Regions from separate parts of the Clostridium sp. OM05-6BH genome, predicted to be linked through region 1. Evidence: predicted binding sites of a transcription regulator. Region 1 holds the regulator's gene; the other holds the start of a gene.
The links. Region 1 encodes NrdR, which represses ribonucleotide reductase genes. Its sites were predicted from a motif close to CACNANATNTNGTG; they were not measured.

Region 1 (3,670 bases):
ACTTGTTGTGTATATTGCAAAAAAGTTTGAGAATACAGGGATAGGAGTAGAGGATTTGATTTCTATCGGAACGATCGGTCTTATTAAAGCGATCAATACCTTTAATCCACTCAAAAATATTAAATTAGCAACATATGCTTCCCGTTGTATTGAGAACGAGATATTAATGTTTTTGCGGCGTAATAACAAGGTGAAGTATGAAGTGTCGATCGATGAGCCGTTGAATGTCGACTGGGATGGTAATGAGTTGCTTTTATCTGATATTTTAGGAACGGACGAAGACGTCATTTCAAAGGGCCTGGAAGATGAGGTGGATCGACGGCTGCTTAGACAGGCGTTAGGTTTATTGAGTGAACGGGAACGTTCGATCATAGAGCTTCGTTTTGGCATTGACAGAAAGGATGGAAAGGAATTTACACAAAAAGAAGTGGCAGATATGATGGGAATTTCCCAGTCCTATATTTCTAGGTTAGAAAAGAAGATAATGAAGCGGCTGAAAAAGGAAATCCTACGCATGCAGCAAGTATAAAAAACATAAATTTGTAAATCCTACTTTATAACAGAATAAGCCGTGGAGGAAGGGTTATGGGAATGTATAAAGTAGAGATTTGCGGAGTAAATACTGCAAAGCTGCCCTTACTGAGCGAAGAAGAAAAAAAGGAACTATTTGATAAGATTGGTAAGGGTGACCGAGCTGCAAGAGAAACTTTTATTAAAGGAAATCTGCGTTTGGTACTTAGCATTATACAGCGTTTTTATAATTCCGGGGAGAATATTGATGATCTGTTTCAGATTGGCTGCATCGGATTGATGAAAGCAGTGGATCATTTTGATGTTACAATGAATGTCAAATTTTCTACGTATGCCGTTCCTATGATCATCGGTGAATTGAGACGGTATTTGCGAGATAATAACAGCATCCGTGTCAGTCGGTCGATCCGTGACACTGCCTATAAAGCAATTTACACGAAGGAAATGCTAATGAAGCAGTCGGACCGTGAACCAACAATTGAGGAGCTGGCAAAGATATTGGAAATTCCGGCAGAGGACATTGTATTTGCGCTGGATGCGATCCAAAGTCCGGTTTCATTGTACGAACCGGTATATGCAGAGAGCGGAGACACCCTATACATTTTGGATCAGATCAGTGATAAAAAGAACAAAGAAGAAAAATGGGTCGAGGAGATATCTTTAAAAGCAGCGATAGACCGTTTGGCTGACAGAGAACATCAGATTATCAATATGCGTTATTTTGAAGGAAAAACGCAAATGGAAGTAGCAGAAGAGATTCAGATCTCGCAGGCACAAGTGAGCCGCCTGGAAAAGAAGGCCCTTCGGGAAATGAAGAATTATCTTGCATAAAAGATCATATATTAGAGATAAGAAATCGTCCGTGTGGAAAGGGGAAAGTGGTGCGTTTATGTGAGCTTCGTGACAAAGAAGTGATCAATGTATGTGATGGAGAACGCTTAGGAAATGTGTGTGACATAGATTTTGATGAAAAAACAGGGCAGATCTGCACACTCATTATTCCGGGACCCTGCAAGGTGTTAGGAATCTTAGGTCGAGACCATGAATACATTGTCCCCTATCAGTGTGTTTGCCGCATTGGATCGGATGTAGTGCTGGTTCAAGTGGATACGGAAAAATGCCTCAAAAAATGTAAATGGGATTGACGATTCCTTGTAACAAAAAGGGGTTTTGCCTTGCGTTTTTAAGATGTGTTCTCTATAATAACAGAAGAGAACAATTGCATATCACGACAACGGATTAACCGGTGGTATGCGGAAAGAGGTAAGAAATGAAATGTCCATTTTGTGGAGAAGATGATACCAGAGTGATTGATTCAAGACCGGCTGATGAAAATATGTCGATTCGCCGCAGAAGACAATGCGATAAATGTCAAAAACGTTTCACTACTTATGAAAAAGTGGAGGCAATTCCGTTGGTAGTGATCAAAAAAGATCAGACCAGGGAACCTTATGATCGCACCAAAATTGAAAAAGGTGTATTCCGTTCCTGCCACAAACGGCCGATTTCGGTTCCTCAGATGAACCACCTTGTGGATCAGGTTGAGGCAAAGGTATTTAGCAAGGAAGAACGAGAGATACCAAGTAGTTATATCGGAGAACTCGTTATGCGATATTTGGAAGAGTTGGATGCAGTTGCATACGTACGTTTTGCATCAATCTACCGTGAATTCAAAGATGTCGATACATTTATGGAAGAATTAAAAAAGATTTTAGACAAATAACTCAAACTTCGCACATAAATTTTAGCTAGGCACCTTGAATTGTGGTATCTAACTGATTAACAAATATACAAAGAGACTGTGGTTGGAGCCTTCCTATAACCATCAAGTGGTAGGAGGTGTGAACCAATCCGCAATATATCCAATTAGTATAGCACAAACAGACCTTGGAGAGGGTCTATAAACACTACTATATAATACGAGAAGGAGATGATTATCATGGAAATACAGCATAAGGGCTGGGATTGGGATGCAGTGAAGTCTGAATCATGGAATGAAATTTCAGAAGAGTTTTTACCTGTGGCACTAAGCTGGGTTAGAAAGTATCACTCAGTATTGGATATTGGAACAGGGAAGGGAAGGCACGCCTTTTTCTTTGCAAAAAATGGTTTTAAGGCGAGTGCAATAGACTTATCAGAAAGTAGCATCACATATGTGAAAGAGCAGATAAAAGAAAAAGGTCTCGATAATATAGATGCGAGAGTGGAGGATATGACGGAGCTATCATATGAAAATCAAAGTTTTGATTGCGTTATATGTTTTCATACAATCTATCATACCAGTTATGATGGAGTTGTTAAGGCATTGAGGGAGATAAATCGAGTTTTGAAGGATAAAGGAGAGGCATTTATTTCATTCAATACAAAGGATAATCCACATTATGTTAAAGAAAAAACGGTGGATGGATATACGATGATAGCAACGGAGGGACATGAAGTCGGTATCCCGCATTGCTATGTGGATGAAAATGACTTGTTTGGATTACTTCAGGATTTTGAGATTCTGTCAATGAATAAAGAAATTAATTATGTGAGAAAAGGAAAAGAAACACATGGTGTTCATTTTTATGTTCACGTTGCGAAAAAATAGCAGATGTGTTTGAGGTACAGGATTATATGATTCTGGATGACTTATAAAAAACAGTTTGATAGATTTAGAAATCTGCTTATCATTTTGAGTCTCTTGTGTTATACTTTATTCATAGCGTGAGCCTCCGGTTTGTAATTGTTTTTTGACAACTCAATTATACCAAAACCATTGGTTTCATGCTATTTTTATGCCAGTTATTATTGAATTTTCAAGGTGCATAGGCACATTTTAATGTGCGAAGTTTGGGATAATAAGATTTTGGGTTGACAGAATATAACATGTGTATTAAAATGTCAAATTAGAGAGAGAAAGTTCTATAAGATAAAGTGAAAGGACGTTATGTTCTGTGAAACTTTTTGTGCCGCCATTCAAGGGATTGACGGCTGTATGATTCAAGTGGAGGCAGATGTGTCTGATGGACTGCCTTGTTTTTCTATGGTCGGATTCTTGGCTTCCGAGGTAAAAGAAGCGAAGGAACGAGTATCTATTGCAATCAGAAATAGTGGTTTTCGTATTCCTCCCAAGAAAATAACAATTAATCTGTCACCG
Region 2 (3,670 bases), on a different contig from region 1:
TCTGTAACATCCGCGATCACACCAAAACGTTTCTTATCAATCTCAGCAAAACGATAACACAAACTTTCTGCCGGTGTTCCATACAGTCCAAAACCGATACCGGTTTCTAACTTCCAAGTATCGCAAGCCAAACGCAAACGTTTCATCAGACGCAATGCGAAATCCGTTCCTTTCGGATCTGTGTGGCTGACACCTGTCATAAGTTTTGTCACTTCATATAAACCAATATATCCCAATGAAATCGTAGAATAGCCATTATGAAGCAGTTTATCGATTGTCTCACCCGGCTTTAATCTTGCGATTGCACCATACTGCCAGTGGATCGGACTTACATTTGACAAAGTCCCCTCCAGTGCATGGTGACGACACATCAGTGCCTCAAAGCAAAGTGCCAAACGTTCCTCTAAGAGTGACCAGAATTTTTCTTCATCACCCTCCGCTAAAATACCAATCTGTGGAAGATTCAAGCTGACAACACCCTGATTAAATCTTCCCTCAAATTTATAATTTCCATTCTCATCTTTCCAAGGTGTTAAAAAGCTGCGGCAGCCCATGCAGGAAAAAACATTGCCCTCATAATTTTCACGCATTTTTTTTGCTGAAATATAATCCGGGTACATACGCTTTGCAGAACATTTCACTGCCAAGCGTGTCAAATAATCATATTTGCCGCCTCGCAGGCAGTTATGCTCATCCAATACATAGATCAGCTTTGGAAATGCCGGTGTCACATAGACACCTTTCTCATTTTTGATTCCCTCGATACGCTGATTCAGGATTTCCTCAATGATCATCGCATTTTCTTCAATGTATGGATCATCCTTGTCCAAATTCAAAAACAATGTTACAAACGGCGACTGACCATTCGTTGTCATCAATGTATTGATCTGATATTGTATCGTCTGCACACCGGATCTTAACTCATCTGCAATTCGATCATCTGCAAACGCCTTACGCACCTCTGCAGGCACTTTATCTCCATATTTTTCCTCGTAATGTCTCTCATACTTTTCACGCGTCATACGCAAATATTTACCCAAATGACGCACATCGACAGATTGTCCGCCATATTGGCTGCTCGCAACAGCAGAAATGATCTGCGTCATGACCGTACAAGCCACCTGAAAGCTCTTCGGACTCTCGATCAGCTTGCCATTCATCACCGTTCCATGTTCAAACATATCACCAATATTGATCAGGCAACAGTTAAAAATGCTTTGCAGATAATAGTCCATATCATGAAAATGCAATACACCATCTTCATGAGCTTTCACGATCTTCTCCGGAAGCAGCACTCTCTTGGTCAGATCCTTCGACACCTCTCCTGCGATCAGATCACGCTGGGTTGAGGCAATATAAGCGTTTTTGTTAGAGTTCTCTTCCATAACATCTTTGTTGCTGTTTTGGATCAGACTCATAATAGAATCATCTGTCGTATTCGCACGACGGACCATTTCACGTGTATAACGATAAATAATATACTTCTTGGCAAGTGCATATTTATGTTCACTCATAAGCTTCTGCTCGATCATGTCCTGAATATCTTCCACCTGCAGATTATCCACATGCTTATTTTCAATTCCGGCAACGATTGCATCAATTTTTTCCTCAGATACCTGTTCGTATCGGTCAACCTCTGCATTTGCCTTTTGGATCGCAACTATGATCTTATTTCTATCATAGTCCACAACTCGCCCATCTCGTTTTGTAACCTTCATCCTTCTCCTCCATTTTTTCATTTTCTAAGCCACTATTATAATTTCGGGTCAGCAAACGCTTATCCCGCACAAATGACACCGTTATTTTGTAAGCGCAACACTGTGTATTATAGCACCAGAGCGCAAAAAAGTCCACAATATATTGTGATTATTTCCCAGAAATCACTAAATATTGTGGAACTTCTCTTTTTTCTAAGCACTACTCTTGTAGTGTACAGATTTGCGTACAGGGGCACATATTTCTCCTGAGAAAACACTTTACTAAAACTTCCCATATCGAAAATTGCTTATCAATCCACATATTGCTTATTATGTCAAAGAGACTGCAGATAATAGGCAAATGCCGTTGGGATACTGTACTGTTCCCGCAACGTCTGCACATCGCAAAAAATCCCCTCCGCTTGAAGCTGATCCGGGATCTCCCGCAAATGGATCCCATACCCCAGCATGTGCCATTCTACATGACTAAAAATATGCTTTGCCCTGCCTAACAGTTGAATGTCGCCGCTCAGATCCCACTCTGATGTCCAATCCCGAATCTCTTCTAAGGACATGTGCTGTTCCTGTCCGGGTAATTCCCACATTCCTGCAAGAAGCCCTTTCTCCGGCCGTTTACGGATCATATATTTCCCCTGATACTCAATCACAAAAATCGTGCGTTGTTCGAGTTTACGTTCTTTCTTGGTCTTCTTCACCGGATAACATTGCATCGTCCCCTGCTTTCTCGCCTTGCAAAACTCCGCTACCGGACACATAGAACAATGCGGCTCCCCATTCGGAATACAGATCAAAGCACCGAGATCCATTAACGCCTGATTGAATCGTCCTGCCCCCTCCGGCAATGCCTCTTTGATGGTTTCCCGTACATTCCGTTGAAATGCTGTTTTGCTGATCTCTGTATCATCTGCATACAATCTGGTGTAGATGCGGTACACATTGCCATCCACCGCTGCCTCCTTTTTACCGAAAGCTATCGATGTGACAGCTCCTGCTGTATATGCACCAATTCCCGGCAACGCAAGCCATTCCTCATAACTTTCCGGAAACTTTCCCTGATACTGTTCACATATCTGCACCGCAGCTTTTTGGAGATTTCTGGCTCGATTATAGTAGCCTAGTCCTTCCCACAATTTAAGCAAACGTTCTTCCGAGACGGCAGCAAGGCTCTGCACATCCGGCAATTCCTCAAGGAATCGATCATAATACCCTATCACAGCCTCCACTCTCGTCTGCTGCAGCATAATCTCTGACAACCATACATGATAGGGTGTTGGGTCACTTCGCCATGGCAGTGTTCTTGCATGTTTTGCATACCACTGCATTAACGGTTTTACAATTTCTTTCACTGATTTCTTCCTCTGCCACGAAGAATCCGGCCGATATCATTATTAATGATCGCGTCACCACTCTCTGCATCCATTTGTTCCGGCTGTGGTTCCGGCATCGCAGCCACTCTCTTAGTGTCTTCCGACAATCCCATGATCTGAAGTATCTCCTCTTCCAAAATATGCGTATATGAGGATAATTCCTGCACCGTCGGGATCTTACCATTTTCCTCGGCAAGATATTTGGTTGCCTCATGCAGAAGATTTGTCTTGGCAAGCATCGCACTTTCCTGATCTTTATTATGCAATTCTTCATCAATATAGCGCTCCATTGCCAACTTTGCCTCTAACTCTAACGTCCCCCAAAATGCAGCAAGATCTGCTTTGCCATTTCCCAACAGATAGCGTTCTGTATTCTCCTCGATCACAAGCATTCCTTCTAACAATCCGAGATTGCCCTCTGCGATCAATTCTTCCACCGGTGCCTCTCTTTTGCGGTACTCTTTCGTCATCTCCGTCACCCGGTGCAGTCTGCTCTCGATAATGCGGTCACGTAACGCACGTTCTCCCTGCAAAAAGCGAACAATCTCCGCTTCTGTAACTGTATCATTGTGATCATTCCAAGCA

Region 2: a site for NrdR is predicted at 1,852-1,865, ahead of nrdD (anaerobic ribonucleoside-triphosphate reductase). Genes of this name have one in related genera too.

Annotation. Positions count from the first base shown of each region.
Region 1 covers NZ_QULH01000002.1:175,306-178,975, forward strand. Annotated here, with positions in the region: gene sigE (RNA polymerase sporulation sigma factor SigE) at 1-529, shown strand, start outside; gene sigG (RNA polymerase sporulation sigma factor SigG) at 586-1,362, shown strand; gene DXB73_RS03290 (YlmC/YmxH family sporulation protein) at 1,410-1,676, shown strand; gene nrdR (transcriptional regulator NrdR) at 1,802-2,254, shown strand; gene DXB73_RS03300 (class I SAM-dependent methyltransferase) at 2,471-3,121, shown strand; gene DXB73_RS03305 (YifB family Mg chelatase-like AAA ATPase) at 3,461-3,670, shown strand, end outside.
Region 2 covers NZ_QULH01000001.1:150,270-153,939, forward strand. Annotated here, with positions in the region: gene nrdD (anaerobic ribonucleoside-triphosphate reductase) at 1-1,718, opposite strand, end outside; gene mutY (A/G-specific adenine glycosylase) at 2,033-3,064, opposite strand; gene DXB73_RS00735 (RNA polymerase sigma factor region1.1 domain-containing protein) at 3,061-3,670, opposite strand, start outside.